One region of the Pseudomonas sp. KH_046_2 genome, then DNA from elsewhere that is predicted to be linked to it. Evidence: predicted binding sites of a transcription regulator. Region 1 holds the regulator's gene; each other region holds the start of a gene.
The links. Region 1 encodes FliA, which starts transcription of late flagellar genes. Its sites were predicted from a motif close to CTAAAGTTTNNNNNNNNNNNGCCGNTAA; they were not measured.
Positions count from the first base shown of each region.

Region 2: the regulator FliA is predicted to act here: its motif matches at 7,263-7,290, upstream of motA (flagellar motor stator protein MotA).
Region 3: the regulator FliA is predicted to act here: its motif matches at 4,277-4,304, upstream of flgM (flagellar biosynthesis anti-sigma factor FlgM).

Region 1 is NZ_CM174480.1:1,756,904-1,767,478, reverse strand. It holds gene AC3IX1_RS08015 (ParA family protein) at 1-594, opposite strand, end outside; gene motD (flagellar motor protein MotD) at 638-1,528, opposite strand; gene AC3IX1_RS08005 (flagellar motor protein) at 1,545-2,285, opposite strand; gene AC3IX1_RS08000 (protein-glutamate methylesterase/protein-glutamine glutaminase) at 2,285-3,415, opposite strand; gene AC3IX1_RS07995 (chemotaxis protein CheA) at 3,464-5,728, opposite strand; gene AC3IX1_RS07990 (protein phosphatase CheZ) at 5,783-6,571, opposite strand; gene AC3IX1_RS07985 (chemotaxis response regulator CheY) at 6,593-6,964, opposite strand; gene fliA (RNA polymerase sigma factor FliA) at 7,133-7,873, opposite strand; gene fleN (flagellar synthesis regulator FleN) at 7,870-8,700, opposite strand; gene flhF (flagellar biosynthesis GTPase FlhF) at 8,817-10,145, opposite strand; gene flhA (flagellar biosynthesis protein FlhA) at 10,157-10,575, opposite strand, start outside.
Region 2 is NZ_CM174480.1:581,756-592,330, reverse strand. It holds gene AC3IX1_RS02670 (trimeric intracellular cation channel family protein) at 1-418, opposite strand, end outside; gene orn (oligoribonuclease) at 506-1,048, opposite strand; gene rsgA (small ribosomal subunit biogenesis GTPase RsgA) at 1,156-2,187, shown strand; gene AC3IX1_RS02655 (TIR domain-containing protein) at 2,386-2,793, shown strand; gene AC3IX1_RS02650 (caspase family protein) at 2,796-3,755, shown strand; gene AC3IX1_RS02645 (toll/interleukin-1 receptor domain-containing protein) at 3,755-4,246, shown strand; gene AC3IX1_RS02640 (hypothetical protein) at 4,565-5,107, shown strand; gene motB (flagellar motor protein MotB) at 5,298-6,338, opposite strand; gene motA (flagellar motor stator protein MotA) at 6,342-7,193, opposite strand; gene AC3IX1_RS02625 (HDOD domain-containing protein) at 7,361-8,899, shown strand; gene rhdA (thiosulfate sulfurtransferase) at 8,941-9,756, shown strand; gene asd (archaetidylserine decarboxylase) at 9,775-10,575, shown strand, end outside.
Region 3 is NZ_CM174480.1:4,772,601-4,783,175, forward strand. It holds gene AC3IX1_RS21615 (sugar phosphate isomerase/epimerase family protein) at 1-122, shown strand, start outside; gene AC3IX1_RS21620 (SDR family NAD(P)-dependent oxidoreductase) at 126-920, shown strand; gene AC3IX1_RS21625 (HIT family protein) at 923-1,366, shown strand; gene cheR (protein-glutamate O-methyltransferase CheR) at 1,526-2,353, opposite strand; gene AC3IX1_RS21635 (chemotaxis protein CheV) at 2,399-3,331, opposite strand; gene flgA (flagellar basal body P-ring formation chaperone FlgA) at 3,415-4,173, shown strand; gene flgM (flagellar biosynthesis anti-sigma factor FlgM) at 4,341-4,667, shown strand; gene AC3IX1_RS21650 (flagella synthesis protein FlgN) at 4,716-5,183, shown strand; gene AC3IX1_RS21655 (flagellar brake protein) at 5,276-6,022, shown strand; gene AC3IX1_RS21660 (MFS transporter) at 6,086-7,462, opposite strand; gene AC3IX1_RS21665 (glutamine synthetase family protein) at 7,533-8,777, opposite strand; gene AC3IX1_RS21670 (sensor histidine kinase) at 8,979-9,671, opposite strand; gene AC3IX1_RS21675 (response regulator) at 9,668-10,575, opposite strand, start outside.

The DNA.
Region 1 (10,575 bases):
TCCGAGGGACGCCTGGGTGCGTCGGTCAAACAGGGTCGGCACGATGGTGAAGGGCAACGCCTGTTTGCGCGAACGGTTGATCATCGCCAGGGTGTTGACCATGCGCTCCAGGCCCTTGACCGCCAGGTGTTCGGTCTGCACCGGGATCACCAGTTGCTGGCTCGCCGCCAAGGCATTGACCATCAGTACGCCGAGCAATGGCGGGCTGTCGATCACGGCGTAATCGAAGTCCTGCCACAGTTGCGCCAGGCTCTTGGCAATCACCAGGCCCAAACCACTCTGCCCGGGCGACTGGCGCTCAAGGGTGGCCAGCGCGGTGCTGGACGGCAACAGGGAAATGCGTTCGTCACTGGTCGACAGCAGCAGTTGACCCGGCAGGCCTTGCGGCACGCTGCCCTTGTGCAGGAACAGGTCGTAGCTGCTGTGCTCCAGGGCGTCGGGGTCGTAGCCGAAGTAGCTGGTCATGGAGCCGTGGGGGTCGAGATCGACCACGACCACGCGCTTGCCCGCCTCCGCCAGTAAACCGGCTAAAGCGATGGAGGAAGTGGTTTTACCGACACCACCCTTTTGATTGGCGACTGCCCAGACTCTCATTCGGATTGTTCCTCCCGGCCGAATGGATCGACCGAGAAATAGCTCAACGTGTTAATGCCGGTGCCGGAGAATTGACGGCGCTCTCTCGTACCGGCGACTTGACCGGGGTCGGTGCAGTTTGTGTGCCAGCACGCTTCAACGCGGCATCCGGTTGCGCATGGGCGGTTCCGGTGCCGGTCAGGCTGCGGCGAACATCGAGGTTGCGCGACACCACCAGCACCACGCGACGGTTGCGCGCGCGGCCTTCAGCGGTGGCGTTGTTGGCCACCGGCTGAAACTCGCCGTAGCCCACCGAAGCCAGGCGACCGGGGTTCACCCCTTGCATCGCCAGCATGCGCACGATGCTGGCCGAGCGCGCCGAGGACAGCTCCCAGTTGGTCGGGTACTGCGCGGTGCGGATCGGTTGATCGTCGGTGAAACCTTCGACATGGATCGGGTTGTCGAACGGTTTCAGGATCGCCGCGACCTTGTCGATGATGTTGAACGCGATGTCGCTGGGCATAGCATCGCCGCTGCCGAACAACAGGCTGGAATTGAGCTCGATCTCGACCCACAACTCATTGCCGCGCACGGTCATCTGGTTGGAGCTGATCAGGTCACCAAACGCCGCGCTGATGTCGTCGGCGATGCTCTTGAGCGGATCGCTGGCGCCGGAGACGCCGGCATCGACCTGGTCACTGTCCTTGACCAGTGGCTTGGCCGGGGTCACGGTCTTCGGCCGCTCGTCACCGATGGGGATCGGCTTGAGCGAACGATCGGAATCGGTAAAGACCCCGATCAGCGCTTCGGAAATGACCTTGTACTTTCCTTCGTTGATCGAAGAGATGGAGTACATCACCACGAAAAAGGCGAACAGCAAGGTGATGAAGTCGGCGTAGGAAACCAGCCAACGTTCATGGTTTACATGTTCTTCCTGATGTCGACGACGAGCCATAGTCCATTACCCCCCATCAATCCATGAAGCCCTGAAGCTTCAACTCAATGGAGCGTGGGTTTTCACCTTCGGCGATCGACAGGAGCCCTTCCAGCAACATTTCGCGATAACGCGACTGGCGCAACGCAATGGATTTGAGTTTGGCGGCGATCGGCAGCAGCACCAGGTTGGCACTGGCCACACCGTAGATAGTGGCGACGAACGCCACGGCAATACCGCTGCCCAGCTGCGATGGATCAGCGAGGTTGCCCATGACATGAATCAGGCCCATGACCGCACCGATGATGCCGATGGTCGGCGCGTAACCACCCATGCTTTCGAAGACTTTGGCCGCTTCGATGTCGCGGCTTTCCTGGGTGTAGAAGTCCACTTCCAGAATGCTGCGGATCGCTTCCGGCTCGGCGCCATCCACCAGCAGTTGCAGGCCTTTGCGCGCGTAGTTGTCGGGCTCGGCGTCGGCGACGCCTTCAAGGCCCAGCAGGCCTTCCTTGCGGGCGGTCAGGCTCCAGTTCACCACGCGGTCGATGCCACCGGCCAGGTCGACACGGGGCGGGAACAGGATCCAGGCGAGGATCTGCATGGCGCGCTTGAAGGCGCTCATCGGCGATTGCAGGAGCGCGGCGCCAATGGTGCCGCCGAGCACGATCAGCGCGGCCGGGCCGTTGGCCAGGGCGCCGAGATGACCGCCTTCAAGGTAGTTGCCGCCGATGATCGCGACAAAGGCCATGATGATGCCAATCAGGCTTAGAACATCCATCAGATACAGGCCTCGACCAGGTGCTTGCCAATGTCGTCCAGGCTGTACACCGCGTCGGCGAGTTCGGCTTTGACGATGGCCATCGGCATGCCGTAGATCACGCAACTGGCTTCGTCTTGCGCCCAGATCGAACTGCCGCCCTGCTTGAGCAGGCGCGCGCCTTCGCGACCGTCGGCGCCCATGCCGGTCAACACCACCGCCAGAACTTTGTCACCGAAGGTCTTGGCTGCCGAACCGAAGGTGATGTCCACGCACGGCTTGTAATTGAGACGTTCGTCACCCGGGAGGATTTTCACCGCGCCGCGGCCGTCGATCATCATCTGCTTGCCACCCGGCGCCAGCAGCGCCAGGCCTGGACGCAGGATGTCGCCATCCTCGGCTTCCTTGACGCTGATGCGGCAGAGCTTGTCCAGGCGCTCGGCGAAGGCCTTGGTGAAGGCGGCCGGCATGTGTTGGACGAGCACGATCGGGGCCGGGAAGTTGGCCGGCAATTGGGTCAACACCCGCTGCAGGGCAACCGGGCCGCCGGTAGACGTACCGATGGCCACCAGTTTGTAGGCTTTGCGCTTCGGCGCAGGCGAGGACGCAGTAGCCGCATGCGTACGCGCAGGGATCGGTGTCGGTGCCGGACGTACGGGCGTGCTGCTGCCGTAACTGCCGATGCTCGCAGGCGCAGGCGTCGGGGCTGGTGCAGCAACAGGTGCCGGAGCGTTGTAGGCACTGATTCGACGATTGCTGCGCGAGATGCTGAGGATCTTCTCGCACAGCAGTTGCTTGACCTTCTCGGGGTTGCGCGAGATGTCTTCGAAATTCTTCGGCAGGAAGTCCACCGCGCCGGCATCCAGCGCATCGAGGGTGACCCGGGCGCCTTCGTGGGTCAGCGAGGAGAACATCAAGACCGGGGTCGGGCAGCGCTGCATGATGTGCCGCACGGCGGTGATGCCGTCCATCATCGGCATCTCGTAGTCCATGGTGATCACGTCGGGCTTGAGGGCCAGCGCCTGATCAATCGCCTCTTTGCCGTTGGTCGCCGTACCGACGACCTGGATATTGGAATCCGCTGAAAGAATTTCCGAGACGCGGCGGCGGAAAAACCCCGAATCGTCCACCACCAGGACTTTGACTGCCATAAACACTCCATTAGATGGAGCGAGGCCAGGCGCCCCGCTCCACCAGAATCAAATACGCCGTGTGGCGTAACGCTTGAGCATGCTCGGAACATCGAGAATCAGCGCGATGCGGCCGTCACCGGTGATGGTGGCGCCGGACATGCCCGGCGTTCCCTGGAGCATTTTGCCCAATGGCTTGATGACTACTTCTTCCTGGCCCACCAGCTGATCGACGACAAAGCCGATCCGCTGCGTGCCCACCGAAAGGATCACCACATGGCCCTCGCGTTGCTCTTCGTGAGCGGCGGAGCGGACCAGCCAGCGTTTGAGATAGAACAATGGCAGCGCCTTGTCCCGCACGATCACCACTTCCTGGCCGTCCACGACGTTGGTGGTCGACAGGTCGAGGTGGAAGATCTCGTTGACGTTCACCAGCGGGAACGCGAACGCCTGGTTGCCGAGCATGACCATCAGCGTCGGCATGATCGCCAGGGTCAGCGGCACCTTGATGACGATCTTCGAACCCTGGCCCTTGGCCGAGTAGATGTTGATCGAGCCGTTGAGCTGGGAAATCTTGGTTTTCACCACGTCCATGCCCACACCGCGACCCGATACGTCGGAGATCTCGGTCTTGGTCGAGAAACCCGGGGCGAAGATCAGGTTGTAGCATTCGGTGTCGCTCAGGCGATCGGCGGCATCCTTGTCCATCACACCGCGTTTTACCGCGATGGAACGCAGGACGTTCGGATCCATGCCTTTGCCGTCATCGGAGATCGACAGCAGGATGTGATCGCCTTCCTGCTCGGCCGCCAGGATCACCTTGCCGCCACGGGACTTGCCCGAGGCTTCGCGTTCTTCCGGTGACTCGATGCCGTGGTCGACCGCGTTGCGCACCAAGTGGACCAGCGGGTCGGCCAGGGCCTCGACGAGGTTCTTGTCGAGGTCGGTTTCTTCGCCGACCAGTTCCAGATTGATCTCTTTCTTGAGCTGGCGGGCCAGGTCGCGAACCAGGCGCGGGAAGCGCCCGAAGACTTTCTTGATCGGCTGCATCCGGGTCTTCATGACCGCGGTCTGCAGGTCGGCGGTGACCACGTCGAGGTTCGACACGGCCTTGGACATGGCTTCGTCGCCGCTGTTGAGTCCCAGGCGGACCAGGCGGTTACGCACCAGCACCAACTCGCCGACCATGTTCATGATCTCGTCGAGACGCGCGGTATCGACACGCACGGTAGTCTCGGCTTCGCTCGCCGGTTTTTCCGCAGGAGGCGCGGCCGGGGCGCGGGCAGCAGCCGGTGCAGCGGCGGCTGCCGGGGCCGGCGCTTCGGCTTTTGGCTCCGGTGCCCTGGCTACAGGTTTCGGCGCCGCAGCCTTGGCTGCCGGTGCTGCAACGGAAGCGTTCGAACCGTTGGCCACCGTCGCGGTGCCGACTTCGCTGAATTTGCCTTTGCCGTGCAATTCGTCGAGCAGCGCTTCGAACTCGTGATCGGAAATCAGATCGCTGCCGGCCGCCACCGCGCTTGGTGCCGCGGGTGCAGGCACCGAAGCAATGGCCGACTCCAGCGCCTCGACAGCAAAGTTACCCTTGCCGTGCAGCTGGTCGAGCAGTGCTTCGAATTCGTCGTCAGTAATATCGGAACTGTCGCCGGCCGCTTTCGGCGCTTCTGGCGCAGCCGGTGCCGGGACCACTGCATCGACGGCGAACTGGCCTTTACCGTGCAGTTGATCGAGCAACGACTCGAACTCGGCATCGGTGATTTCATCGCTGCCAGCGGCATGGCTGGCGGGCGCTGGAGCAGCCGCCGGAGCCTCGGCCTGGGCCTTGACGGCGTTCAGCGAGTCCAGCAATTGTTCGAATTCATTGTCGGTGATATCGCCCGATTCGGCTTCAGCAACAGGCGTTTCGAGCACGGCGGCGACAGGTGCAGCAGCCACCTCATCAGCCGATTGCGGCTCGGCCAGACGGGCCAGCGCCGCGAGCAGTTGCGGTGTCGCGGCCGTGATCGGGCTGCGTTCGCGGACTTCGCTGAACATGCTGTTCACCGCGTCCAGTGCTTCGAGAACCACGTCCATCAGTTCCGAGTCGACGCGACGTTCACCCTTGCGCAGGATGTCGAACACGTTCTCGGCGATGTGGCAGCACTCCACCAGCTCGTTGAGCTGGAGGAAGCCGGCGCCCCCTTTTACAGTGTGAAAACCGCGAAAAATTGCATTGAGCAGATCCGCGTCATCCGGACGGCTTTCCAGCTCGACCAGTTGCTCGGACAGTTGCTCTAGAATCTCGCCGGCCTCAACCAGGAAATCCTGAAGGATCTCTTCATCGGCGCCGAAGCTCATTAAGGGGGTGCTCCTACAGGTCTAAAAACCCAAAAAACCTAAAATTCTAAAACTCTAAAATCCCAGGCTGGATAACAAATCGTCCACATCGTCCTGACCGGACACAACGTCTTCTCTTTTATCGGCATGAATCTGCGGACCTTCACCCTGAGAGAGATGTTTTTGTGGATCTTTTTCAGCAAGCATCGCTTCACGGTCATGTTCGATGCCCGCAAAGCGGTCCACCTGACTGGCCATCAGCACGAGCTTGAGCAGGTTGCTTTCAACTTCGGTGACCAACTGGGTCACACGCTTGATCACCTGGCCTGTGAGGTCCTGGTAATCCTGGGCGAGCAGGATGTCGTTGAGGTTGCCCGACACCGCGCGATTGTCCGTGCCGCTGCGCGTCAGGAACCCGTCGACCCGCCGGGCCAGTTCACGAAACTCTTCGGCGCCGACTTCGCGACGCATGAAACGCCCCCAGTCCGCGCTCAACACCTTGGCTTCATCGGCCAGGCCATTGACCAGCGGCGTGGCACTTTCCACCAGATCCATGGTGCGGTTGGCCGCCGCCTCGGTCAGCTTGACCACATACCCCAGGCGCTCGGTGGCGTCGGTGATCTGCGACACTTCTTCGGCTTGCGGCATGTGCGGGTCAATCTGGAAATTGACGATCGCGCTATGCAGTTCGCGAGTGAGCTTGCCCACTTCCTGATACAGGCCGCGGTCACGGGTCTGGTTGAGCTCATGGATCAATTGCACCGCGTCGCCGAACTTGCCTTTTTCAAGGCTCTCGACCAATTCGACGGCGTGTTTTTTCAGGGTCGATTCAAAATCGCCCAATGAAGTTTCGTTATTGCCCATAGCTCCCCCGTGGCGCACTCATCAACCGATGCGTTCGAAAATCTTCTCGATTTTTTCTTTCAACGCCTGGGCCGTGAAGGGCTTGACCACATAGCCGTTAACGCCGGCCTGGGCCGCTTCGATGATCTGCTCGCGCTTGGCCTCAGCGGTCACCATCAGCACCGGCAGGTGCTTGAGCTTTTCATCGGCACGCACGTGGCGCAGCAGATCGATACCGGTCATGCCAGGCATGTTCCAGTCCGTTACCAGAAAGTCGATGCTTCCGCTGTTGAGCACCGGAATGGCGGTAGTGCCATCGTCGGCCTCGACGGTGTTGGTGAACCCAAGGTCACGCAGCAGGTTCTTGATGATCCGCCGCATCGTTGAGAAGTCATCAACGATGAGGATTTTCATGTTCTTGTCCAATTCGACCTCCAAGCAGTCTTAAACGCGCCCAGCACCTGGACGCGCCATTTCAATCAATCCGGCAATGCACTCAATGACTGTCTGGAGCACAACAGATCGCGACCGGCGCAGTTCAACACCACACCAGCCTCGTTCGCAGTGTCCCCCACACTGCCTTCAGCGCGCTCGCCACTCCCCCAAACGCCCCCGCAAACGGGCCGCGCACTGGCTGTGTAACTGGCTGACCCGCGATTCGCTGACCCCCAGGACCTCACCGATTTCCTTGAGGTTCAACTCTTCGTCGTAGTACAGCGCCAACACCAGTCGCTCACGCTCCGGCAAATTGGCAATCGCGTCCGCCAGCGCAGCCTGGAAGCGTTCATCTTCCAGATCGCGTGACGGCTCGAGATGAGCACTCGCGCCATCCTCATGCAGCCCTTCGTGTTCGCCGTCCTGCAACAGATCGTCGAAACTGAATAACCGGCTGCCCAGGGTGTCGTTCAAAATCCCGTAGTAATCGTCGAGACTCAATTGGAGTTCGGCCGCAACTTCGTGATCTTTAGCGTCACGGCCGGTTTTAGCTTCAATCGAGCGAATGGCATCGCTGACCATGCGCGTATTGCGGTGGACCGAACGTGGCGCCCAGTCCCCCTTGCGCACTTCATCGAGCATGGCGCCGCGGATTCGTATGCCCGCGTACGTCTCGAAACTGGCGCCTTTGCTGGCGTCATATTTGGTCGACACTTCAAGCAGGCCGATCATCCCGGCCTGGATCAGGTCTTCGACCTGGACACTGGCCGGCAAGCGCGCCAGCAAGTGGTAAGCAATGCGTTTAACCAGCGGCGCGTAACGCTCGATCAGCTCGTACTGCGCATCGCGTGCCGACTTCTTGTAGAGGTTGTAGCCGCTGGCTGTCATAGAACAGGTCCTGCTGTCTGCTGCACGAGCCGCTCGACGAAAAACTCCAGGTGCCCGCGCGGGTTGGCAGGCAGCGGCCAGGTATCGACTTTCTGCGCGATGGCCTTGAACGCCAGCGAGCACTTGGAACGCGGGAAGGCCTCGTAGACGGCGCGCTGCTTCTGCACGGCCTTGCGCACGCTTTCGTCGTAGGGCACCGCGCCGACGTATTGTAGGGCGACGTCGAGGAAGCGATCCGTGACTTTGGTCAACTTGGCGAACAGGTTGCGCCCTTCCTGCGGACTCTGGGCCATGTTGGCCAGGACGCGGAAACGGTTCATGCCGTAGTCGCGGTTGAGCAACTTGATCAAGGCGTAGGCGTCAGTAATCGAGGTCGGTTCGTCGCACACCACCAGTAGTACTTCCTGGGCGGCGCGAACGAAACTGACGACCGACTCACCAATGCCCGCAGCGGTGTCGATCACCAATACGTCGAGGTTGTCGCCGATATCACTGAAGGCCTGGATCAGGCCGGCGTGTTGCGCGGGGCTCAGATGCACCATGCTCTGAGTGCCGGATGCGGCCGGAACGATACGGATGCCGCCGGGTCCCTGCAGCAATACATCGCGCAGTTCGCAGCGGCCTTCGATCACGTCGGCCAGGGTACGTTTGGGTGTCAGGCCCAGCAGAACGTCGACGTTCGCCAGTCCAAGGTCGGCGTCCAACAGCATGACGCGCCGGCCAAGCTCGGCCAAAGCCAGGGACAAGTTCACTGACACATTAGTTTTCCCGACGCCACCTTTGCCGCCGGTCACCGCGATCACCTGTACGGGATGCATGCTGCCCATGTTATTTCTTTACCTTGTCTTGCATAGACGGAGGCCACATTACTGGCTGCGCGTTCACAAACGGAACAATGCATGGCAGACCATCGATGTAGGTACAAAAACTGTTCATTATTACCTCAGCCAACCTGCTTGGTCGGGCTGTGGTAGATGTCAGCGAACATGTCAGCCATGGCTTCTTCGCTGGGTTCTTCCTGCATTTGCACGCTCACGGCGCGGCTGACCAACTGGTGACGACGCGGCAGATGCAAATCATCCGGGATCCGCGGGCCATCGGTCAGGTAAGCCACCGGCAGTTCATGACTGATGGCAAGGCTCAACACCTCGCCCAGACTTGCCGTTTCATCCAGTTTAGTCAGGATGCAGCCTGCGAGCCCACAACGCTTGTAACTGTGATAAGCGGCCGTTAGAACCTGTTTCTGGCTGGTGGTTGCCAGGACCAGATAATTTTTCGAGCGGATGCCACGTCCGGCCAGGCTTTCGAGCTGCATGCGCAGGGCCGGATCGCTGGCCTGCAGGCCGGCGGTATCGATCAGCACCACGCGTTTGCGCAGCAGTGGCTCCAAGGCCTGCACCAGGGACTGGCCCGGATCGACGTGGGTCACCGACACATTGAGAATGCGCCCCAGGGTCTTGAGCTGCTCCTGGGCACCGATGCGAAAGCTGTCCATGCTCACCAGCGCAATGTTCTGCGCGCCGTACTTGAGCACGTAACGGGCAGCCAACTTGGCCAGGGTTGTGGTCTTGCCCATGCCGGCAGGGCCGACCATAGCGATCACACCGCCCTCTTCCAGCGGCTCGACTTCCGGGGTAACGATCATGCGCGCCAGGTGCGCCAGCAACATGCGCCAGGCCTGACGGGGCTCTTCGATTTCTGTGATCATCGCCAGCAGGTCGCGCGACAACGGGCCAGACAGGCCGATGCGCTGCAGGCGACGCCAGAGGTTGGCCTGGTCCGGACGGCTGCCTTGCAGCTGATTCCAGGCCAGGGAGCCAAGTTGTACTTCCATGAGTTCGCGCAGGCTGTTGAGCTCGAAACGCATCGAGTCGAACGCGCGCGGGTCCACGCCACCGGACGCTGGGGCAGCGGCCGCCACGGGGCGACGGGGTTCGGCGTAAGTCGGCTCGATCAGCGGCTCGGCGGCGGTCAACGGCAAGCCGGCGAACAACTGGCGATTGGTTGCATTGTCGCTCTCGCCATCGCCACGCAGGCTCAATTCGGCCTGGGCGGTGACGATCCGCGACTGAGTCTTGCGCAGCTCGTCTTCGAGTTCCATGTTCGGAACGCGCGGAGCCAGCGCCGACAGCTTGTAATCCAGGGCAGCTGTAAGCTCGACACCCCCGGCGATCCGGCGGTTGCCAATGATGGCGGCATCAGCGCCCAGCTCGTCGCGAACCAGCTTCATGGCCTGACGCATATCGGCGGCGAAAAAACGCTTAACTTGCATAAACCACTACCTCAGCCGTTGGGCCCTACTGTCGCAACGATGGTCACTTGCTTGTTGTCAGGGATTTCCTGGTAAGCCAACACGTGCAAACCCGGGACTGCGAGCCGGCCAAATCGCGAGAGCATCGCGCGAACCGGACCGGCCACCAGCAGAATCACCGGCTGACCTTGCATCTCCTGGCGCTGCGCCGCGTCGATCAACGAACGTTGCAGCTTCTCAGCCATGCTTGGCTCCAGCAGAACGCCCTCCTCCGAGCCTTGTCCTGCCTTTTGCAGACTATTGAGCAATATCTGTTCCAACCTTGGCTCCAGGGTGATAACTGGCAGCTCCGACTCAGTGCCTACAATGCTTTGCACGATTGCACGGGAGACGCCAACCCGCACGGCAGCCACCAGCGCGGCGGTATCTTGACTCTTGGCGGCATTGTTGG
Region 2 (10,575 bases), 1.2 Mb from region 1:
GAATATCGTTGCAGAAAATGTCCCGCAGGATGCCGCCAAAAACCCCAGTGATCACGCCGCTGACCGAAGCCACCAGCATGCCATGGCCCATTTCCAAGGCAGTGATGCAGCCGATCAGGGTGAACGCCACCAGGCCCATGGCGTCGAGCACCAGGAACAGTGAGCGCAAATGCCGCATCCAGCGCGCAGTGAACACCGTGATCATGGCGGCCGCCGTGGTCAGCACCAGATACTCCGGGTGCTTGACCCAGGTCAGCGGGTAGTGCCCGAGCAACACATCACGCACCGAACCGCCACCCAATGCCGTGACGCAAGCGATCAACACCACACCGAACCAGTCCATGCCACGACGCCCGGCAGACAGGGCGCCGGTCATGGCTTCGGTGGTGATGGCGATCAGGTAGAGCATCAGCAGCATAGTGGCGGTCCTTGCAAAAAGGCGCGCAGTCTACTGACTTCGCTTGAGCACCAAAAGAGGGCGAGTCGCCACAAAAGCCCGATAGCTTCAAGCCTTGATGAAATGCTTGCGGTAGTGCTGCAACTCGGCGATGGATTCGCGGATGTCGTCCAGCGCCAGGTGGGTGCTGCCCTTCTTGAAGCTGTCCCGCACGTCCGGCGCCCAGCGCGCAACCAGCTCTTTGAGCGTGGACACGTCGAGGTTGCGGTAGTGGAAATAGCTTTCCAAAGATTTCATGTGGGTATAAAGGAAGCGCCGGTCCTGGCAGATGCTGTTGCCGCAGATCGGCGATTTGCCCTTCGGCACCCACTTCTCCAGGAAGGCGATGGTTTCGGCTTCGGCTTCGGCCATGCTGATGCGGCTGTCGCGAACCCGCTGGGTCAGCCCGGAACCGCCGTGCTGACGGGTGTTCCACTCGTCCATGCCGGCGAGGATTTCGTCGCTGTGGTGAATGGCGATCACCGGGCCTTCGGCCAGGGTGTTCAGGTCACTGTCGGTGACGATGGTGGCCATTTCGATGATGACGTCGGTGTCCGGGTTCAGACCGGTCATTTCCAGGTCGATCCAGATCAGGTTCTGTGGGTTTTGCATGTGTCGGCTCCTAGGCAATGCTGCGCAGTTTAGCCTAGGCCGGTGGCCGGGCGTGCTAAACTCGCGGCCGTTTTACCTAATCGCTGCATTCTTGATACGGAACACCCATGGCCAAACGCCAACTCAATCGTCGTCAAAACTGGCGCATCGAAAAGATTCAGGGCGAACGCGCTGCCCGCGCCGCCAAACGCGAGTCCTCGGCCGTCGAGGCGCTTGAGGGCGGCGATCTGGGCCCGGAACAGCACGGTCTGGTGATCGCGCACTTCGGTGTGCAGGTCGAAGTCGAGGCCCGTGATGGCGAACTGGCCGGCCAGGTGTTCCGTTGCCACCTGCGCGCCAACCTGCCGGCGCTGGTGACCGGCGATCAGGTGGTCTGGCGTGCCGGCAACCAGGGTATCGGCGTGATCGTGGCGCAACTGCCGCGCAACACCGAGCTGTGTCGCCCGGACAGCCGTGGTCAGCTCAAGCCTGTGGCGGCTAACGTCGACATGATCGTCATCGTGTTTGCACCGCTGCCCGAGCCCCACGCCAACCTGATCGACCGCTATCTGGTGGCGGCCGAACATGCGGGCATCAAGCCGCTGTTGCTGCTGAACAAGTTCGACCTGATCGACGAAAACAACGCGCCTGCGCTGAATGCCTTGCTCGCCGTATACCGCACCCTCGGCTACCCGGTGCTGGAAGTGTCGGCGCATCACGGTAACGGTATGGAGCAGTTGCAGACGCAGCTCGACGGACGCATCAGCGTGTTCGTCGGCCAGTCCGGTGTCGGCAAGTCGTCGCTGGTCAACAGCTTGCTGCCGGATGTCGAAACCCGCGTCGGTCCGCTGTCCGAACTGTCCGGCCAGGGCACCCACACCACCACCACCGCGCGGTTGTTCCACTTCCCCGGCGGCGGTGAGTTGATCGACTCCCCGGGTATCCGCGAATTCGGTCTGGGCCACGTCAGCCGTGCCGACGTCGAAGCCGGCTTCATCGAGTTCAACGACCTGCTCGGCACCTGCCGCTTCCGTGACTGCAAGCATGACCGCGAACCCGGTTGCGCCCTGCTCAAGGCCCTTGAAGACGGCCGCGTGCAGCAGCAACGGATGAACAGCTACCGCTCGATCATCGCCAGCCTGCCGGAAAACGGCTACTAAACAGACGCGCCGACTGCCCTGCCTTCAGCGGGGCGGCCGGCGGCTGGATCTTCGCCCGCTTAAACATCAGACCTTTCTGTAAGACACCCGCACCGGCGCTTGTAGGGCATTTCTCTTTAAGTCACATCCCCTTGTAGCCGCCAGCCAATAGCCTAGTTTCAGACCCTCTTCGCACTCCAGCGACTCCGAGGGACACCCATGCAAACCTACCACCTGTTCATCAGCCACTCGTGGAACTACTCCGACGCCCACGACAATCTCGTGCGCCTGCTCAACGCCAAGCCCGGTTTCACCTACAAGAATTTTTCGGTGCCACCGGACAATCCGATTGTCGGTGCGAAAACCGACAAACAACTCGAGGAGGCCATCGAAAACAAGATTCGCCCGTGTTCGGCGGTATTGATCATGGCCGGGATGTACTCCACCTACAGCAAGTGGATCAACAAGGAAATCGAGATCGCCAAGCGCATGGACAAGGTGATCATTGCGATCAAGCCGTTCGGTGCCGAGCGGATTTCCACGGTGGTACGTGACGCGGCACATGCCGAATGTGCGTGGAACACCAACAGCATCATCGATGCGATTCGCAAGCATACGGCGGTGTAACCATGCGCAAGGGACTGTTTATCGGCATCAACGACTACACCCATGTGTCGCGCCTGAGCGGTTGCAGCAACGACGCCATGGCCATGGCCTCTGTGCTGAAGACCGACGCCAACGGCGATCCGAACTTCAAGAACATCGTACTGACCTCCGCTGAGGACTACCTCGGCCGGGAAAAACTCGAAGACCAGATCCGCGAGCTGTTTTCCGGGGACTGCAATGTCGCGCTGCTGTATTTCGCCGGCCACGGCAGCTTCGACACCGACACCGACGAAGGCATGTTGATCCCGCAGGATTACAAGAGCGCCAAGGACGGGATTCGCCTCAGCGACATTCTCAACTGGGCGAGCAAAGCCACGAAGATCAAAAACAAAGTGATCATTCTCGACTGTTGCCAGAGCGGCTCGGCCGGCGAACTGCGCGCCTTGCGCAGTGAGGGCAGCGTGGTCGGCGAAGGCATGACCATTCTGACCGCCTGCAAAAAGGAAGAACCGGCAATGGAGGGCATGCAGCACGGCGTGTTCACCGGGTTGTTGCTCCAGGCTCTGCACGGTGGCGCAGCGAACATCCTGGGCAAGATCACTCCCGGCAGCCTCTATTCGTTTGTTGACAACGCCCTCGATGCCTGGGAACAGCGTCCGGTGTTCAAGACCAACGTCTCGCAGTTCATTTCCCTGCGCGAAGTGTCGCCGCTGATCCCCAAGGAAATCCTGCGCAAACTCCCCGAATGGTTTGCCGAAGCGGAGTCGGTGTACCCCCTCTCCCCCAGCTTCGAGCCCACCGAACCCGAGTTCAATCCGGAACAGGGCGAAGTCTTCGCGCAGCTGCAAAAGTGCAACCGCCACAGCCTGATCGAACCGGTGGACGCCGAACACATGTACTACGCCGCCATCCACTCCACCGGCTGCCGCCTCACCGCCCTCGGTGCCTATTACCGCGAACTCGCGATCAAGGGACATTTCTGATGCCTGTGTTTATCAGCTACCGCCACATGGACCGCGCCTACGCGATCAACATCAACGCGCGCCTGATCCAGGCCAACATCAAGACTTACCTCGACGTACTGGATGCCGAATCCCAGACCACCGACGACATCACCGGGGTGATCACCCGCAACATCAGTGAATGCACGCACCTGCTGGCGGTGGTGTCGGAGAAAACCGCACTGTCCTGGTGGGTGCCGTTCGAAATCGGCGAGGCGACCATCACCAACCGACGTATCTGCTCGTTCAAGACCGGCCCGACAGAGCTGCCGCTGTACCTGGACAAATGGCCGAAGCTGACCAATGACCGGGACATTGAGTTCTTTATTGATGCTTATCGCAACGAGTCGATGCTCAAGCGCTCGATGTCACTGGATTCGGTGACAGGTAGCGAGTCGGTGCGCAGCGCTAACAGGAGTAACGCCGATCGATTCCACACGGACCTCAAGTCCAGAATCATTCGTGGGTTCTAATGCAGATATCGTCTGACCCGCATGAAATACCGTATCTCCCGTCACTCTAACGAAGAATACCCATATCACCAGATATGGGTGTTCTCCTGCCTTTATGCCCAACTAAATTTTTTACTGGCCAGCCACATAAATCTCGAAATCAACACAACTCAACTCAAAAGCGATAGAACCGACAACCAAAGCAACTAAAAGCCAACAGAAATATTAAGTAATCGACTTATTACATTCCGTTCTAAATACCTGTCAGATTTGACAGTAGAAAAAACAGTACACCTCATTAATCATAGAGCTGAGAACCGCTTTTTTTGAAAGTGTCGAATGAAGTTACTTAACCGGCCAATCATTGCGTTTCTCCCACTAACACTCCGCGATCCGGGTGTAGCCGCCCCGGAGAGACCGCTGTATAACTTCACAACCGAGAAACCAACGATGAACATTAAAGAGTTAGATAAAGAGCACAAAGCACAAGAAATGCAGGGTAAAGTTGCGGCAAGAATGGCAATGGATATCAACCGACCCTACGAATCATTATTCATATATGGCTCCATCAACAATAACTTACGTTACATTAACTCTTCAAACCGCAATACTGACTTCATCCTGTTTTTTATCCCGACAGACTGGAAAAAAGGACTTCATACTTTAACAACGGAATCGAAAGTCATTAGATTCGAGCCAAGCCTTGGGCATCCGACCCAGCCAGAAGCATGGAATGCCGTACGGGGTGAGGTGTTCATTACTGACGATAGCGACAGCAACTTCTCCGGTGCTTTCTACTGTTATAAAAACCTCGACAGCGACAACCCTGCACTACTGGGGGGAAGCTTCAATTTTGACTTCACAAGCATCAGCAAGAAATAACTTCACTTGTTTTAGCACATAAAATCAAACTGATTACACAATGTGCATCAGCAAAAAAATGCCCGAATCTAAGGATCCGGGCATTTTCTTATACATTAGATTCTTGGTGATACAGACACTCAGGTCACCTCGCTGCCACCCAGTCAAATGAAATCACGCCCAACGAGCCACCCATCCCATGGCTCAGAGGTCACGGCTTGACCGCCGGAATACCAGGCCCACCCGGTTTCGGTGCCGGGTCATCAAACAGGTTCAGACGCTCACGCAGTTCATGAGCCGGCAGAGGCTCCTTGTCCGCCGGCAATGCGTTCGGGTCGACCGGTGCAGCCGGTGCGGCTCCCGGAGCGGCCGAACCTTGTGGTGCATCAGGAGCTGGCTCCGCGCCTTGCGAACCTTCGATCGCACGCTGGGCTTTCTTCGTCAGTACGACGATGTCGATACGGCGGTTCACCGGGTTGAACGGATGCTCGCGATCGAACAGGGCCGACGAGGCATAGCCGACCACGCGTGCCACCTGTGCATCCGGATAACTGCCCGCCACCAGCGCACGACGTGCGGCGTTGGCGCGGTTGGCCGAGAGCTCCCAGTTACCGAAGTCACCGGTGCCGGTGTATGGTTTGGCATCGGTGTGGCCGCTGATGCTGATCTTGTTCGGCACCGCCTTGATGGTGTCGGCCATGGCCAGCAGGATGTCTTCGAAATACGGCTTCAAGCGAGCTGAGCCTGAGTCGAACATCGGGCGGTTTTCCGCGTCCATGATCTGGATACGCAGGCCGTCCGGCGTGATTTCGAACAGGATCTGGTCCTTGAACTTCTGCATCTGCGGGTTTTCTTCGACCTTGTTCTGCAGTTCTTGCAGCAACAGCTCGAGGCGCTCTTTTTCGACCTGCTCGGCCATGCCTTCGACCTGGTCGGTATCGATGGTGACCTTGTCCGGCTGTGGCTGGGACTTGACCTCGGGGTTGAGGGTGTTTTCCGGCGCCAGGGTCGGCGTGCCGCCCAGATCGATGATGTAGGGCGTGCCGCTTTCGGAAAAGCCGATCGGGTCCTTGAAGTAACCGGCAATGGCAATCTTCTGTTCCGGCGTGGCGGTGGACAGCAGCCACAACACCAGGAAGAACGCCATCATCGCCGTGGCGAAGTCGGCGAAGGCGATTTTCCACGCGCCCCCGTGATGCCCACCGGCGATGCGCTTGACGCGCTTGATGATTATCGGCTGGTTATTCTCCATGGCTTAACGACCGCGAACCGCTTGTTCCAGCTCGGCGAAGCTTGGACGGTGCGCCGGGTACAGGACCTTGCGCCCGAACTCCACGGCCAGCGATGGCGGCATGCCGGAAGCCGAAGCCACCAGCGAGGCCTTGATGGCTTCGTAGACGTTCAGCTCTTCCTTGGCATCGTGGGCCAGGGAATGGGCCAGCGGACCGAAGAAGCCGTAGGCGGCGAGAATACCGAAGAAGGTACCCACCAGTGCCGCACCCACGTGCAGGCCGATGGACTTCTGGTCGCCTTCACCCAGCGAAGCCATGGTCACCACGATCCCCAGTACCGCCGCGACGATACCGAAACCGGGCATGGCGTCGGCGATGCCGTTGACGGCATGGGATGGGTGTTCGAGGTCTTCCTTGAGACTGAACAGTTCCATGTCGAACAAGCCTTCCAGCTCGTGGGGAGCCATGTTGCCGGACGACATGATGCGCAGGTAATCGCAGATGAACGCGGTCATGCGCTCGTCCTTTAGCACCGTCGGGTACTTGGCGAAGATCGGGCTCGCGGCGGCATCTTCGATGTCGCCTTCGATGGCCATCATGCCTTCGCGGCGGCTCTTGTTGAGGATCTCGTAGATCAGGCCCAGCACTTCAAGGTAGAAGCCGTGGTTGAAACGCGAACTGAACATGCTCAGGGACTTCTTGAGCACGTGCATCGTCATGTAGCCGGGGTTGGCCTGCAGGAAGGCGCCGAGGGCCGCACCGCCGATAATCATGACCTCGAAAGGCTGGATCAGGGCTGCAATCTTGCCGTGGGAAAGCACGTATCCGCCGAGCACGCTCGCGAATACGACGATGATGCCGATAATTTTAGCCATAGGTTAGGAGAGCACTTACTGAGTCGGGTTCAAGGTCATATTCGGAAGTTAAAAAATCTCTTCTTCTACTTATCGGCAAAACTGCGCCAGACTATAGCCAGTTCAGGCGAAAAGCTAATTTGACCCCTTGCGGGCATAGGTAATGTTGACGATGATCGCCTCCCACCATGGTTAACGAAACGAACGTCCCAACCCCGAAACCGACCACTCTCGAAGGCTGGGTCAAGCTGCTCGATGGCGTGCGCCTGCCGGTTCCGCAAGCCAGCCACGACCGGGTCTGCAAGGCCATCCGCGACAATCGCAGCTCGCTGCGCGATATCGCCGACCTCATGCAAGGCAGCCCGGCCCTGGCCTTGAGCGTGATTCGCGAAGCCAACCGGCATACCCATGGCGGCATGACCGAGCCTGCGGAAAACCTTGAAGTTGCGATCAATCGCCTCGGCCTGAAACGCACCGAAGAACTGCTCGCGCGGCTGCTCGCCGAACCTCAGTCCGAGATTCCCAAAGCCCTGCGTCAGTTGCAGATGATCAGCCAGCACGCCACGCAACAGGCCAACGGTTTTTTTGCCAGTCGCCTGGCGCGCCTCTGGCAGGACATCCACTGGGGCAGCCTGCTGTTTCTTTCGCCCCTGTGGCCGCTGGCGCTGACCCATCCAGAACTGCTCGAAGACTGGGAGCTGCGGGTCATCCATAAAGGTGAATCGGCACGCAAAGTCGAACAGCAACTGTTTGGCGTACGCCTGCTGGATATCGGCCGGGCACTGGTGGAGGTCTGGCACTTGCCGATCTGGGTGCAGCAGGGCTATCGATTACTGCTCACTGAACAGCGGGAACTGGTGAAGGTCCTGCGTATCGCCCGTGACAGCGAACATCCACTGCGCCAGCAGAACCGCCTCGATGACGATCCGACCCTGCGCCGCTGGCTCAATCAACCGGCCAATACGGTGCTGCTGGCCAACGGGCTGGCGCTGTCGGCGCAACACGCCTGGGACAGCCCCCACAGTGAGCGCTGGCAGTACCTGACCAGCCTTTACCTGCAAATGCCGATGGACGAGCTGCAGCAACAACTGCACCAGCAAGCCGCCAATAGCGCACGCCAACATGCCATGCCCGACCTCTGGCACCCCGCCGAGTCGCTGATCTGGCCGTGGGGCATGAACCTTGTCCACGCAGGCTTGCTGCCGGCGGCGGCACCCACCGCCGAAGACCTGGCGAAGTGGCGCAAGCAATGCGCCGAATTGCTGGTCGAGCCGAGTCGCTTCACCAACGCCATGCACTTGACCATCGCCGCCCGGGACGCCCTCGTGGCCTGCGGCATGCGCCGGGTGATGATCCTGATGGCCGACCGTACCCACGCCAACCTGCGCGTGCACCAGACGGCCGGCCTACCGAAGGAAGCGGCCGGGTTGAACTTCGTGGTCAGCCAGAGCAACGTGTTGCAGCGCTTGCTCGCGCAACAGGCCCAGGTGCGCCTGACGCCAGCCAACAACGCGCAATTCTCGGCCCTGCTGCCCAACAGCCTGCGCTCACAGTTCAGCGGTGAACACCTGCTCCTGCGTTCGCTGGTCAACAATGGACGGGTGATCATGATCGTCGTGGCGGATCAAGGCGGTGGGCCGTTTTCGGAAATTTCCGTACAGGCCTTCGGCAAAACCGCACAGTGCATCGAGAAAGCCCTGCACAGCTTTAGCCACCGTGGCCAATAAGCTGCGTTACAATCCTCCCTTTTGTGCTCTGGAGACCTCACATGTCTGACTTCTCTGGCTTGCCGCTGGTGATCGAGCCGAGCGACTTGCTCCCTCGCCTCGACGCCCGCGAACTGATTCTGGTGGACTTGACCAGTCCCGCCCGCTACGCCGAAGGGCACATTCCCGGCGCGCGCTTTGTCGATCCGAAGCGCACGCAGCTCGGCCAGCCCCCCGCCCCGGGGCTGATACCTCCGCAGGCAGCACTCGAAGCGCTGTTTGGTGAGCTGGGACACAACCCCGACGCGGTCTACGTGGTGTATGACGACGAAGGCGGCGGTTGGGCCGGGCGCTTCATTTGGCTGCTGGATGTCATCGGCCACAGCAAGTACCACTATATAGATGGCGGCCTGACGGCCTGGCTGGCGGAAGGCTTGCCCATGTCAATCCAGATCCCGCCACCCGTGGGCGGCCCGGTTCCACTGACCTTGCACGACGAACCCACCGCCACCCGCGAATACCTGCAAAGCCGTCTCGGCGCCGCCGACCTGGCAATCTGGGATGCGCGCGGGCCGCTGGAGTACTCCGGCGAGAAAGTCCTGGCAGCCAAGGGCGGGCACATTCCCGGCGCGGTCAATTTCGAATGGACCGCGGGCATGGATCGGGCACGCCAGCTGCGCATCCGCACCGACATGCCGCAGATCCTCGAACAACTCGGGATCAGCAAAGACAAAGAAGTGATTACCCACTGCCAGACACACCATCGGTCTGGCTTCACCTATCTGGTGGCCAAGGCTCTCGGTTATCCGCGGGTCAAAGGCTACGCCGGCTCCTGGGGCGAATGGGGCAACCACCCCGATACTCCGGTAGAAATTTAAGGTTTTTAAGGACAGTTAATGAACAAGCGTCTGTTTCTCCTCGGCCAGTACCTGCTGCCCCACAACTTGCTCTCGCGTCTGGCCGGCTGCATCGCCGAATGCCGCGTGCACTGGTTCAAGAATGCCTTTACCGCCTGGTTCGCCAAGCGTTATCAGGTGGACATGTCCCAGGCGCTGGTCGAAGACCTGACCGCCTACGAGCACTTCAACGCGTTCTTCACTCGCGCACTGAAAGACGGTGCCCGTCCGCTGGACGAGACTCCGGGCGCGATCCTCAGCCCGGCCGACGGCGCGATCAGCCAGCTCGGCCCGATCGAGCACGGCCGCGTGTTCCAGGCCAAGGGCCACAGCTTCAGCGTGCTGGAACTGTTGGGTGGCGATGCGGCAAACGCTGCGCCGTTCATGGGTGGCGACTTTGCGACCATCTACCTGTCGCCGAAGGACTACCACCGCGTGCACATGCCACTGGCCGGCACCCTGCGCGAGATGGTCTACATCCCGGGCCGTCTGTTCTCGGTCAACCAGACCACCGCTGAAAACGTTCCGGAATTGTTCGCCCGCAACGAGCGCGTGGCGTGCATTTTCGACACCGAGCGCGGTCCGATGGCCGTAGTGCTGGTGGGCGCGATGATCGTTGCGTCGATTGAAACCGTCTGGGCCGGTCTGGTCACGCCGCCGAAGCGTGAATTGAAAACCTTCCGCTACGACGAAGCCGCCCGCGCGCCGATCCACCTGGAAAAAGGTGCGGAGCTGGGACGCTTCAAGCTGGGTTCGACCGCCGTCGTGCTGTTCGGGCCGGATCAGGTGAAGTGGGCTGAA
Region 3 (10,575 bases), 3.0 Mb from region 1:
GGAAAATGGGTGTCAAGGCACCGGTCTGTCTAGAAGTATTGAACAAGAACTCAAAATCACAACGCCATATTGACTCTGTACTCAATTCCTATACCTCAACGGTACAGCAAATAGGAGCATAACCGATGTCTTCGGGACAATTGACTGCGGTGGTGACAGGAGCAGGGGGTACAATTGGCACATGTCTATCCACACACCTAGCAAGTACTGGCTACAACTTGGTAATTATCGATACTAACAAAACCAATCTGGATGCTCTTCAATCGAAGATCCACAGCCAGCACCCTGAAACCAAAGTACTGGCGCTAGAAATTAGTATTTCTTCGTCTCAAGATGTCATACATGCGGCGCAAGTGGTCCAGGATAAATTCAAGGGCATCGACTTACTGATCAATAACGCCGGCATCTCTCCAAAATTAACAAATGGCAAGAGAATACCGCTCTTGGATATCGATGATCAGGAGTGGGATCTTGTAATGCAAACTAATTTAAAAAGTGTTTTTTTGATGTGTAAATATTTTTTCGGTGTGCTGAAGGCCAAGGAAGGAAAAATTATCAATATTGCATCCATGATGGGCGCTACCGGCTCTGGCGTTGACACTCACAAAATATTTCCCTATAGCGTCTCTGCCGCGCATTACAGCGCATCAAAAGCCGGCGTGATCAACTTCACAAAGTCGTTAGCACGCGAATTCAGTAAATTCAATATCCCGGTCTACGCCATTGCTCCCGGCGCAGTTTCCGGTGGGATGGGTAAATTCGATGATAGCTTCATCAAAAACCTGAAAGAACAAATACCTAGTCACCAGCTAGGATCTCCTGAAGAAATTGTGAACACACTCACTTTCCTGCTGACCTCCGGTATGAGCTTGACGGGGCAGACCCTACACATTAACCATGGTTGGTACATGGGAGGCTAGTCATGTCAACGCGGACAATTTACTCAGGAAAACACATCGTAATCTCTCATTGTCGAGACTGTGACATCCCTGGCTACATGATTATTTCTCTTAAGCGGGACATATCAAGACTCGCAGAACTAAGTTCGGCGGAAAGTGCTGAACTGATGAAGGGCTTGGCATTTACGGAGCGAGCCTTAAACACTCTATTCTCTCCTGAGAAAATATACATAATGCGTATTTCCGAGCTCAATCATGAACTGCACTTTCATGTTTTCCCCAGATATACTTCCGTGACAAAGTTATATTTGGCGGAACACGATGAACGTTTTATTGATGGCCCCTTCTTTTTCAGCTGGACAAGAAAAAAGTTTAGTAGCTCACAGCCTGAGCCGACCCAAGAGGTATTGGACGCTCAATCAATTCTGACGAAAACCCTCAAGGGCTATTTTTCACAACCTCTGTAAACAAGGCTGTTTTCGCCCCTGGCTTTGCAGAAACACATTCATCGGTATTGGGTCTGCATCATTACGCCTGATTGTTGCCCTGAGGCACAGCCTTTACGTCGCGTACAAAAAAACGGGAGTCCCTGAGGACTCCCGTTTTTCTTCAAGCCTTCAACCAAATCACTTCGCCTGGTAAATGATCCCCGGGCTGCACTGGACCATCTGGTAATGATCCGGCAAACCGTTCAGCGCTTCGGAAGCACCGAGGAACAGGTACCCCCCCGGCTTCAACGTGCTGTGGATGCGCAACAGGATGTCCTTCTTCACCTCGGCGGAGAAGTAGATCAACACGTTGCGGCAGAACACGATGTCGAACTTGCCGAGGCTCGCGTAGCTGTCCAGCAGGTTGAAGGAACGGAATTCCACCCGGCTCTTGATCGGTGCCTTGATCGCCCAGCGCCCCGGCCCTTTCGGGTCGAAATAACGCTGCAGGCGCTCAGGCGACAATCCACGGCCGATGGCCAGGCTGTCGTACTCGCCGGTCTTGCAGTTGTTCAACATGGTGCCGGACAGATCGGTGGCAATAATCTGTACGCCCATCCGCAACTGGCCCATGTTGACCCGCTCGAACTCGTCGATGGACATCGACAGCGAATACGGTTCCTGGCCCGACGAGCACGCCGCCGACCAGATGCGCAGGCGCTGGCCGGGACTGGCCTTGATCGCTTCGGGCAGCACCTTGTTCTTCAAGACTTCAAACGGGTAGGTGTCACGAAACCACAGGGTTTCGTTGGTGGTCATGGCATCCACCACTTGCTCGCGCAAACCACTGCGCGGCTGGGTCTGCATGCGCTGAACCAGCTCCCCCAAAGATTTGATGCCTTGCTGTTCCATCAGTTTGTTGAGACGGCTGGAGACCAGGTACTGCTTGTTTTCACCGAGCAAAATGCCACAGGCTTTTTCCAGGAATACCCGGAACTGTTCGAAATCCAAATTACCCGTAGACAATGATGCCGCCTCTTAAATCGTGTTGACTGCCAGGGGTGCGAACCCCTAGCTGATATCTGCTGCTTTGATCCGGTCGACTACCCGGGATGCCAGGTCATCAGGACGGAACTTGGCCAGGAAGTCATCGGCACCGACCTTCTTGACCATCGCCTGATTGAATACCCCCGACAACGAAGTATGCAGGATGATATGAAGCTTTTGCATGCGCGGGTCATTGCGGATTTCCGCCGTCAGGGTGTACCCGTCCATCTCCGGCATTTCGATGTCGGAGATCATCATCAGGAACTCTTCTTCCGGCTTCTTGCCCTCGTCGACCAGTTTGCGCAGGTAGTCCAGCGCTTGCCGACCGTCGTTCAACGCCACCACTTCGACGCCGACCGTTTGCAGGCAACGCGTGACCTGCTTGCGCGCCACCGATGAGTCGTCGACCGTCAGCACGCGCAACGAAAGCGCCTTGTGCTGGGTTTCGACATCCACCACACCCACGGAAATCGCTTCCGGCGTCGGCGCCACTTCCGCGAGCACCTTCTCGACATCGATGATTTCGACCAACTGATTGTCGACCCGCGTCACTGCCGTCAGGTAGTGATCGCGCCCGGTGCCCTTGGGCGGCGGATGGATCTCCTCCCAGTTCATGTTGACGATGCGCTCCACCGAGCGCACCAGGAAACCCTGGGTCTTGGTGTTGTACTCCGTGATGATCACGAAAGGATTGTGCTTGTCCTTCAACGCACCGGAGCCGGTCGCCATCGCCAGATCAAGGATCGGAATGGTCGCCCCCCGGATGTTCGCCACGCCGCACACGACAGGACTGGACTTGGGCATCAGCGTCAGTTTGGGACATTGCAGCACCTCCCGAACCTTGAACACGTTGATCCCGTACAGCTGCTGGCCGTCGAGACGGAACAACAACAGCTCAAGGCGATTCTGCCCCACCAGTTGCGTGCGCTGGTTTACCGAATCCATTACACCAGCCATGCCCAGACTCCTACACCAACGCCAAGTGTTGTTGCGACGCGCCTTCATCACTAAACGGCACGGCGCTTGCTTTTTTAATCGTTATGAACACAGAACCGACACTTTTCCGACGCCTGACCAGACCCTGCCGCAAATTGCTCGGCGCGCTGGCGGCCGTATGCCTGTTCAACACTGGCAGCCCTGCCCTTGCTGACGCGGTTACCTTGCCTGACATGCTTATCGGCGTCACTCAGGGCTTTCTTGAATTCACCGTAGAAGACTATCTGGCTACCAGTCAAACGGAAGGTCGCTACGAGATCCAGGTCAACCAGCTCGATCCGCGCATGCATATGCCCATGTGCGACAAGGAATTGACAGCAACGCTTGAGAGTCCCAAGCCGCTGGGACGGGTCACGGTCAAGGTTCGCTGCGAGGGCGCGTCTCCCTGGACCGTCTTCGTACCCGCTCAAGTCCGCCTGTTTCGCGATGTCGTGACCAGCGCCCGGCCACTGCGCCGCGCCGCCATTGTCGAGCCTGGGGATGTAGTGCTGCGCGAGCGCGATATCAGCCTCATCAGCCAGAGCTACCTGACCTCCCTCGATCAGGCGATCGGGCAGCGACTGACCCGACCAATGGTCGCCGACCAGGTGATTACCCTGGTGAACATCGAACAGGCCGAAGTCATCCGCAAGGGTGATCAAGTGGTGATAACCGCCCGCAGCGGTACCCTCAGCGTGCGCATGCCGGGCGAAGCCCTGTCGAACGGCAGCCTGAGCGAACAGATCCGGGTGAAAAACCTCAACTCCCAACGAGTCATCAAGGCGCAGGTCATGGCGCCGGGGCAGGTGGAGGTGTCCATGTAAGGCTCTCTGTTCATCGGAATGTGGCGCTTGCCGCAGCTGTTCCCTAGACTGTGCTCCATGCAGGGCAAGCGCTGGCGCGCGCGAGGTTCATTGATAAATGGGCCTAAAGTTTTCCAGGGAATGGCCGAAACCATGGCAAGCGTCCAAATTCCCAGAGGTTTTTTATCATGGTCATCGATTTCAGCCGTTTGAACAGCTCCTCGTCCCTGACGGGCAGTACACGTACCAGCGCCAGCAAGGAAAGCGCCGAGGCCGACAAATCCGCGCCGCTGGAGTCCGCGGCCGAACAGGCCGGTACCGTCAAAAGCGGGGAATCGGTACATCTCAGCAATGAGGCTCAACAGTTGCAGAAGGTCACTGACAAGCTGCGCGATCAGCCTGCCGTCGACAACGCCCGCGTGGCCGAGTTGAAAGCAGCGATTGCCGATGGCAGCTATAAAGTCGACAGCAACCGTGTAGCCAGCAAACTGCTCAACTTCGAAGCCCAGCGCTAGGCCACCGCCGGCGCCAGGCTTTTGGACGCTTAAAACCCAAGGCCAGCCATGCACGACACAAATTTACTGCAACTGATCACCGACGACTTTGCTCCAGCACAACACCTGCTGGAGTTACTGCAGACCGAATCCCTCGCATTGCATGGCCGCGACATGCCATTGCTCGAGGACATCCTGGCGCAGAAACAGGCATTGGTCGTTTTGCTCGAACAGCATGGCCGCAAACGCAGTGAAATCCTCGCCAGCCTCAACCTGCCGACCAACCGCGGCGGTCTGGAGCAATTGGCCGGCCAGTCGAGCATCGGCGAGCAGTTGCTGGCGCAAAGTGACGTGCTGAGCGATCTCCTGGCCCAGTGTCAGGCTATCAACGCCAACAACGGCCAGTCGATCCTCACTCAGCAGGCCGCTACGGCCACCCAGCTGAAAATCCTCAATGGCGGTGAAACCCCGGCGCTTTACGATGCCAGCGGAACATTCTCCAAGCTTGCCAAGCCGCGCCCGCTCAGTCAGGCATGAGCCGGTCAATGCCCCCGCTCTATCAAGACGCGCAACATACTGGCAAACTGCTAGCCTGCCGTAGTCAAATTTTGTCTGGAGATTGATTAACCGTGTCCAATGCCTTATCCGTGGATGATGCTCCGCAGCCACCCAAGGTGCTCTCCACGCCCTTGGAAATCTCCAGCAACCTGCGCCAGCTGCTCGAAAGCCATGACCCGCTGATCATCACGTTCCACGAGCGCAGCCAGCGCTTCCAGAGCTACCTGGTGGACCTGGACCGTGACAGCAACATGATTGCCCTGGACGAAATGATTCCCCGCGATGGCGAGCGTTACCTGCTGGCGGGCGAGCCGTTCAGGGTCGAAGGCTTCCACGAAGGTGTACGCATTGCCTGGGAAAGCAACGGCCAGTTGAGCATCGACGAATCCGGTGGCAGCCGCTGCTATCGCGGCCCCTTGCCCGATGAAGTGGTGTACCACCAGCGCCGCAATGCGTTCCGCGCCGCGCTGAAGCTGGCACAACTGGTCAACGTCAACCTGGACGGCGAAAAGCTCAAGACTGCGATCAGCGGCAAGCTGCTGGATATTTCCGCTACCGGCTGCAAACTGCGCTTCGACGGCGACATCACCGGCAGCCTGCAACTGGGTCAGGTCTACGACCGTTTCAACGCCGACCTGCCCTTCGGCAAGATGACCGCGCCGGTCGAGTTGCGCTATCTGCACTTCGAAGAAAGGATTTCCACCACCTTCGCCGGCGTTCGCTTCCACAACATGAGTGGGCTGGTGCAGCGTCAGGTCGAACGCTTCGTCTATCAGTTGCAACGCGAAGCGCGTCGATTCGACAAAGACGACATGTAATAGAGCGCCAACAAAAAAAGGGCAGTCCCTTGCGGTGACTGCCCGTTTTTTTTTGCCCTGAATTTAAGGCCTGGCCTCGCTGAAGTTAGGGTCCCGCCCTGTATCAGGGTCTTCCGGTGGCTGATCGGTTTCAGTTTCGCTGACAGGTTCAGATTCAGGCTCTGGCCCGGTACTCACCGGGTTTTGCATCTGATCATGCACCACCTGTTCATCAACACGCGGGTCGAGGCAGGCCACCAGCGGTGAACTCGTCATGTTGTCCGGCATGGCCACGTGATGTAGCGGCGCATCTTCCACCTGATGCAGGTTGGTCACCGCTTTCGGGCGGATACGCCACACCAGCACCAACGCGAAGAAACTGAAGAAGGCGTAGAGCATCTGGCTGCCAAACAGCTTCATCAGCACACCTGCCACCAGCGGCCCGATACTCGCACCCACGCCATAGGTCACCAGCAACATCGCCGTCAGTGACACCCGGCGATCGCCTTCGACATGGTCATTGGAGAACGCCACCGCCAACGGATACAGGCAGAACTGCACCAGCGAACAGAGGAACCCGGCGATGAACAATACCTCCAGCGGCACCTGCGGCATGATCGCCAGCGGCAGTGCAGCCAGTGCCAGGCTGAACGCGAAACTGCGGATCAACACGGCCCGATCGTAGCGATCGGACAACCAGCCCAGCGGCCACTGCACCAGCAGCCCGGCAAAAATACAGCTACCCATGAACAGACCGACCTGCTCGGTGGACAATCCCTGCTGAGAGGCATACAGCGGTGCCAGACCGTAGAACGAACCAACGATCAGGCCCGCCCCGAGCACCGTGCTCAACGACTGCGGCACCCGCTTGATAAAAAACCGTGGTTCCATCGGTGCCGGATGCAACGGTGCCGGGTGAATCCGTCGGGTCAGCGCCACCGGCACCAGGCACAGGGCGAAACACAGGGCGACCAGCATCAGCAGTTCCAGCCCCAGCGCCGGGTGCATGACCAGAATCAACTGCCCCAGCACCAATCCCAGGTATGAAGCGATCATGTAGCCGCTGAAGACCATGCCGCGCTGATTGGCATCGGCCTGTTCATTGAGCCAGCTCTCGATCACCATGTATTGGCACATCATGCCGAGGCCGACGATCACCCGCAAAAACAGCCAGGCCGGCAACCAGTCCACCAGGCCATGGCCGAGCACCGCCGCGCCAACGATCCCGGCACACGCCGAATAGGCCCGGATATGCCCGACCCGGGCAATCAACCGGTGACCGATCTTGCCCCCCAGCACCAGGCCGAAATAGTTGGCGGCCATCAGCGCACCGACCCACAGGCTGTCGACATGGTCGGCAGCCAGGCGCAACGCCAGGTAAGTACTCAACAGGCCCGAGCCGATCAACATCATCAGCGAGGCGAAATACAGCGCTCGAAAGGATTTCCAGATTTGGCGCATCGGCGTTCCGAGCGGCTCCTTGCAGTGAGAATCGGCTACCGCTAAACGATAGCCGGAAGTCGACGGGACGTCAGGCCTGGGCTGCTAAAACACGCCTTTCCCAGGGAGTAATTTCATCATGGAAACTGGTCAGTTCCAGGGTCTTCGAAGCAATGTAGCCTTCGATGAATTCCGCGCCGAACAGTTCCTTGGCCAACTGGCTACGTTTCAGACGCTCGAGCGCCGCATGCAAGGTACACGGCAACGAAAGATTGTCCGGCACTTCGAACTCACCCTGGATCGGCGCGCTCGGTTCCAATGCCTTCTCGATGCCATGCAACCCCGCCGCCAGGCTTGCGGCAATCGCCAGATACGGATTGGCATCGGCCCCCGGCAAGCGGTTCTCGACCCGACGGGCCACCGGCAAACTGGCTGGAATGCGCAGGCCGGCCGCCCGGTTATCATAGGACCAGCAGGCATTGTTCGGTGAGGCGTAAGGGTGGCACAAGCGCTGATAGGAGTTCACGTTCGGCGCAAACAACGCGGTGAAATCGGCCATGCACGTTTGTTGACCAGCAATGAAATGGCGGAAGATGGCCGTCTCCTGCCCCGCCTCGTCGCTGAACACGTTACGCCCCGAATCAATCTCGACCACGCTCTGGTGGATGTGCATCGAACTGCCAGGCGTATGCGCCAACGGCTTGGCCATGCATACCACACTCAGGCCGTGCTTGAGGGCCACTTCCTTGAGCAGATGCTTGAACAGGAACGTCTGGTCGGCCAGCAACAGCGGATCACCGTGCAGCAGATTGATCTCGAACTGGCTGACGCCCATTTCGTGCATGAAGGTATCGCGAGGCAACCCCAGGGCCGCCATGCACTCGTAGACTTCATTGAAGAACGGCCGCAAGCCGTTGTTGGAGCTGACGCTGAACGCCGACTGACCATCCTCGCGACGACCGTCCAGCCCCAGTGGCGGTTGAAAAGCCTGGGTCGGATCGGTGTTGGGGGCGAAGACAAAAAATTCGAGCTCGGTCGCCACCACAGGCGCCAGGCCGCGGGCCGCGTAACGGGCAATCACCGCCTTGAGCTGACCACGGGTCGACAGACTGGAGCTGGTGGTGGTGCCCAGCTCATCCGCATCGCAAATGGCCAAGGCCCGCGGTGGATGGCTCCAGGGCAAGCGGTGGATTTGCGCAGGGTCCGGGATCAGCGCCAGGTCGCCATCATCGCTGCCGTAAAAACGCGCCGGCGGATATCCGCCCATGATGCATTGCAGCAGCACGCCCCGCGCCATCTGCAAACGTCGACCGTCGAGAAAGCCCTCGGCGGTCATCACTTTACCCCGCGGTACGCCATTCAAATCCGGCGTGACACACTCAACTTGATCAATGCCCGTCAATCGCTGCGCGAGTGAACTCAGGCCAACGGTCGTCATGACGCTATCCTTGTTATTGTGCGGGCCGCGAACGGCGACCGTACAAAATAGGCTCCGCGTGTTCGGAATTTCAAGCAGTGTCGATAAATATGCTGCCTGTCAGGACAGGTAAAGGCGGAACACTCCACCGCCCAACGGCCCGCCATTGCTGATTTCGGTACGCCCACCCACGCCGTTGCGTTGATGCAGCGCGGCAATTCGCCCGGCAAAGTACAGGCCCAGACCAGTGCTGCCGGTGCTTTGATTGATGCCCTGCACGTAATCGGCCTGACGTTCGATCATCTGCGCCGGATACCCCTGGCCATCGTCATTGATGGTCAACACCAGTTGCCCGGCTTCGTCGCTGACGCTGATCAGAACGGCATGCCGCGCAAAGCGAATGGCGTTGTTGATGCAGTTGGCCAATACCGACGCGATCAACTCACGGTCGAAGAAACCCAGCGGGCTCAACGGGTCCACTTCAAAGGTGGCCATGATGCCGCGGCTGGCGAACACCTCCTGATGACAGGCCAGTTGCGCTTCGATGAAGTCGTCCAGTTCATGGTAGGCCGGTTGCAGCGGCATCTGGTTGACCCCGAGTTTGTACAGCCCCAGCAACTGCACCAGCATGCCGTTGAGGTGGGCGAACTCGAAGTCGATCACGCCCTGCTCCGGCGTCTGCCGCGCCGAATCCGGCAATCGTGCCAGCCACTGGCTGTGGGCCTGCATCAACATGGCCAGCGAGTTCTTCATGTCGTGCACGGTAGAGGCGATCACCGTGGAGAAATCCAGTGCCTGTTGGCTGTCGTTCATTGGCCAAACGCCTTGCTTTTGAGCTTCTGGTAACGCGGATAGCGCGCATCGGAGTCGGGCATCAGGCCGACCATTTTCAGGCAGGTCCGGCATTCTTCCAGCTCCGCCGAAGGAACGCTGGTATCGGTGCCATGCAACAACGACTGCGCCAGGTTAAGGGCGATACTGATGTTCTTCGGTTGCATCGCCAGGGCTTTGCGGAACACCTGCCGGGCCTCCACCAGGTTGCCGGTCTTGTATACGCGCACGCCCTGACGGTTGAGTTCCGCGGCGGCGTTGCCGGAATTGAGGATGCTCGGGTCGTCGGTCTGCTTGGCGATGTCCTTCATGACCACCGGATCGTCGCCATAGATTTCCACGCAGTTTTTCAGCATCGCGGTACCGGCCTCGGTCTGCCCGAGCAGTTTCAGCTGCTTGGCCACCAGCAAGGCCGCTTCGGCGCTCATGAATTGCTCCATGCCGTCCAGGCGCAACAAGGCTTGCTCGGTGAGCTTGTCCGCCGTCTCGGCATCGTTGAGCAACAGGCTGGTGGCCTTCATCAGGCGTGCGCGGATTTGCAGGCCCGGATCGGAGGGGTTTTCCTTGGCCACGGCGCTCAGCGTGGTATTGATTTCCAGTCGAGTACGGGTATCCAGCCCCCTGTCGCTACCCTTGCTGATCAAGGCGTGAGCCAGGCCGAGGTTACTTTCAGGATCCTTGAAACGTGATTGCGCGCCTTGGGCCACGGCCTGGCGATAGGCTTTGGAGGCGGTATCAAAATCTTCGTTGGTCATCGCCAGCTTGCCAAGCAACGCTTGCCGGCGCACCGCCAGCGGCGACAGGCGAATCGCCTCTTCCAGGACGCGCTGCGCCCCCTTGGTGTCCCCTTCGGCGACCAGTACATCCGCCATGCCGTCATACAGCG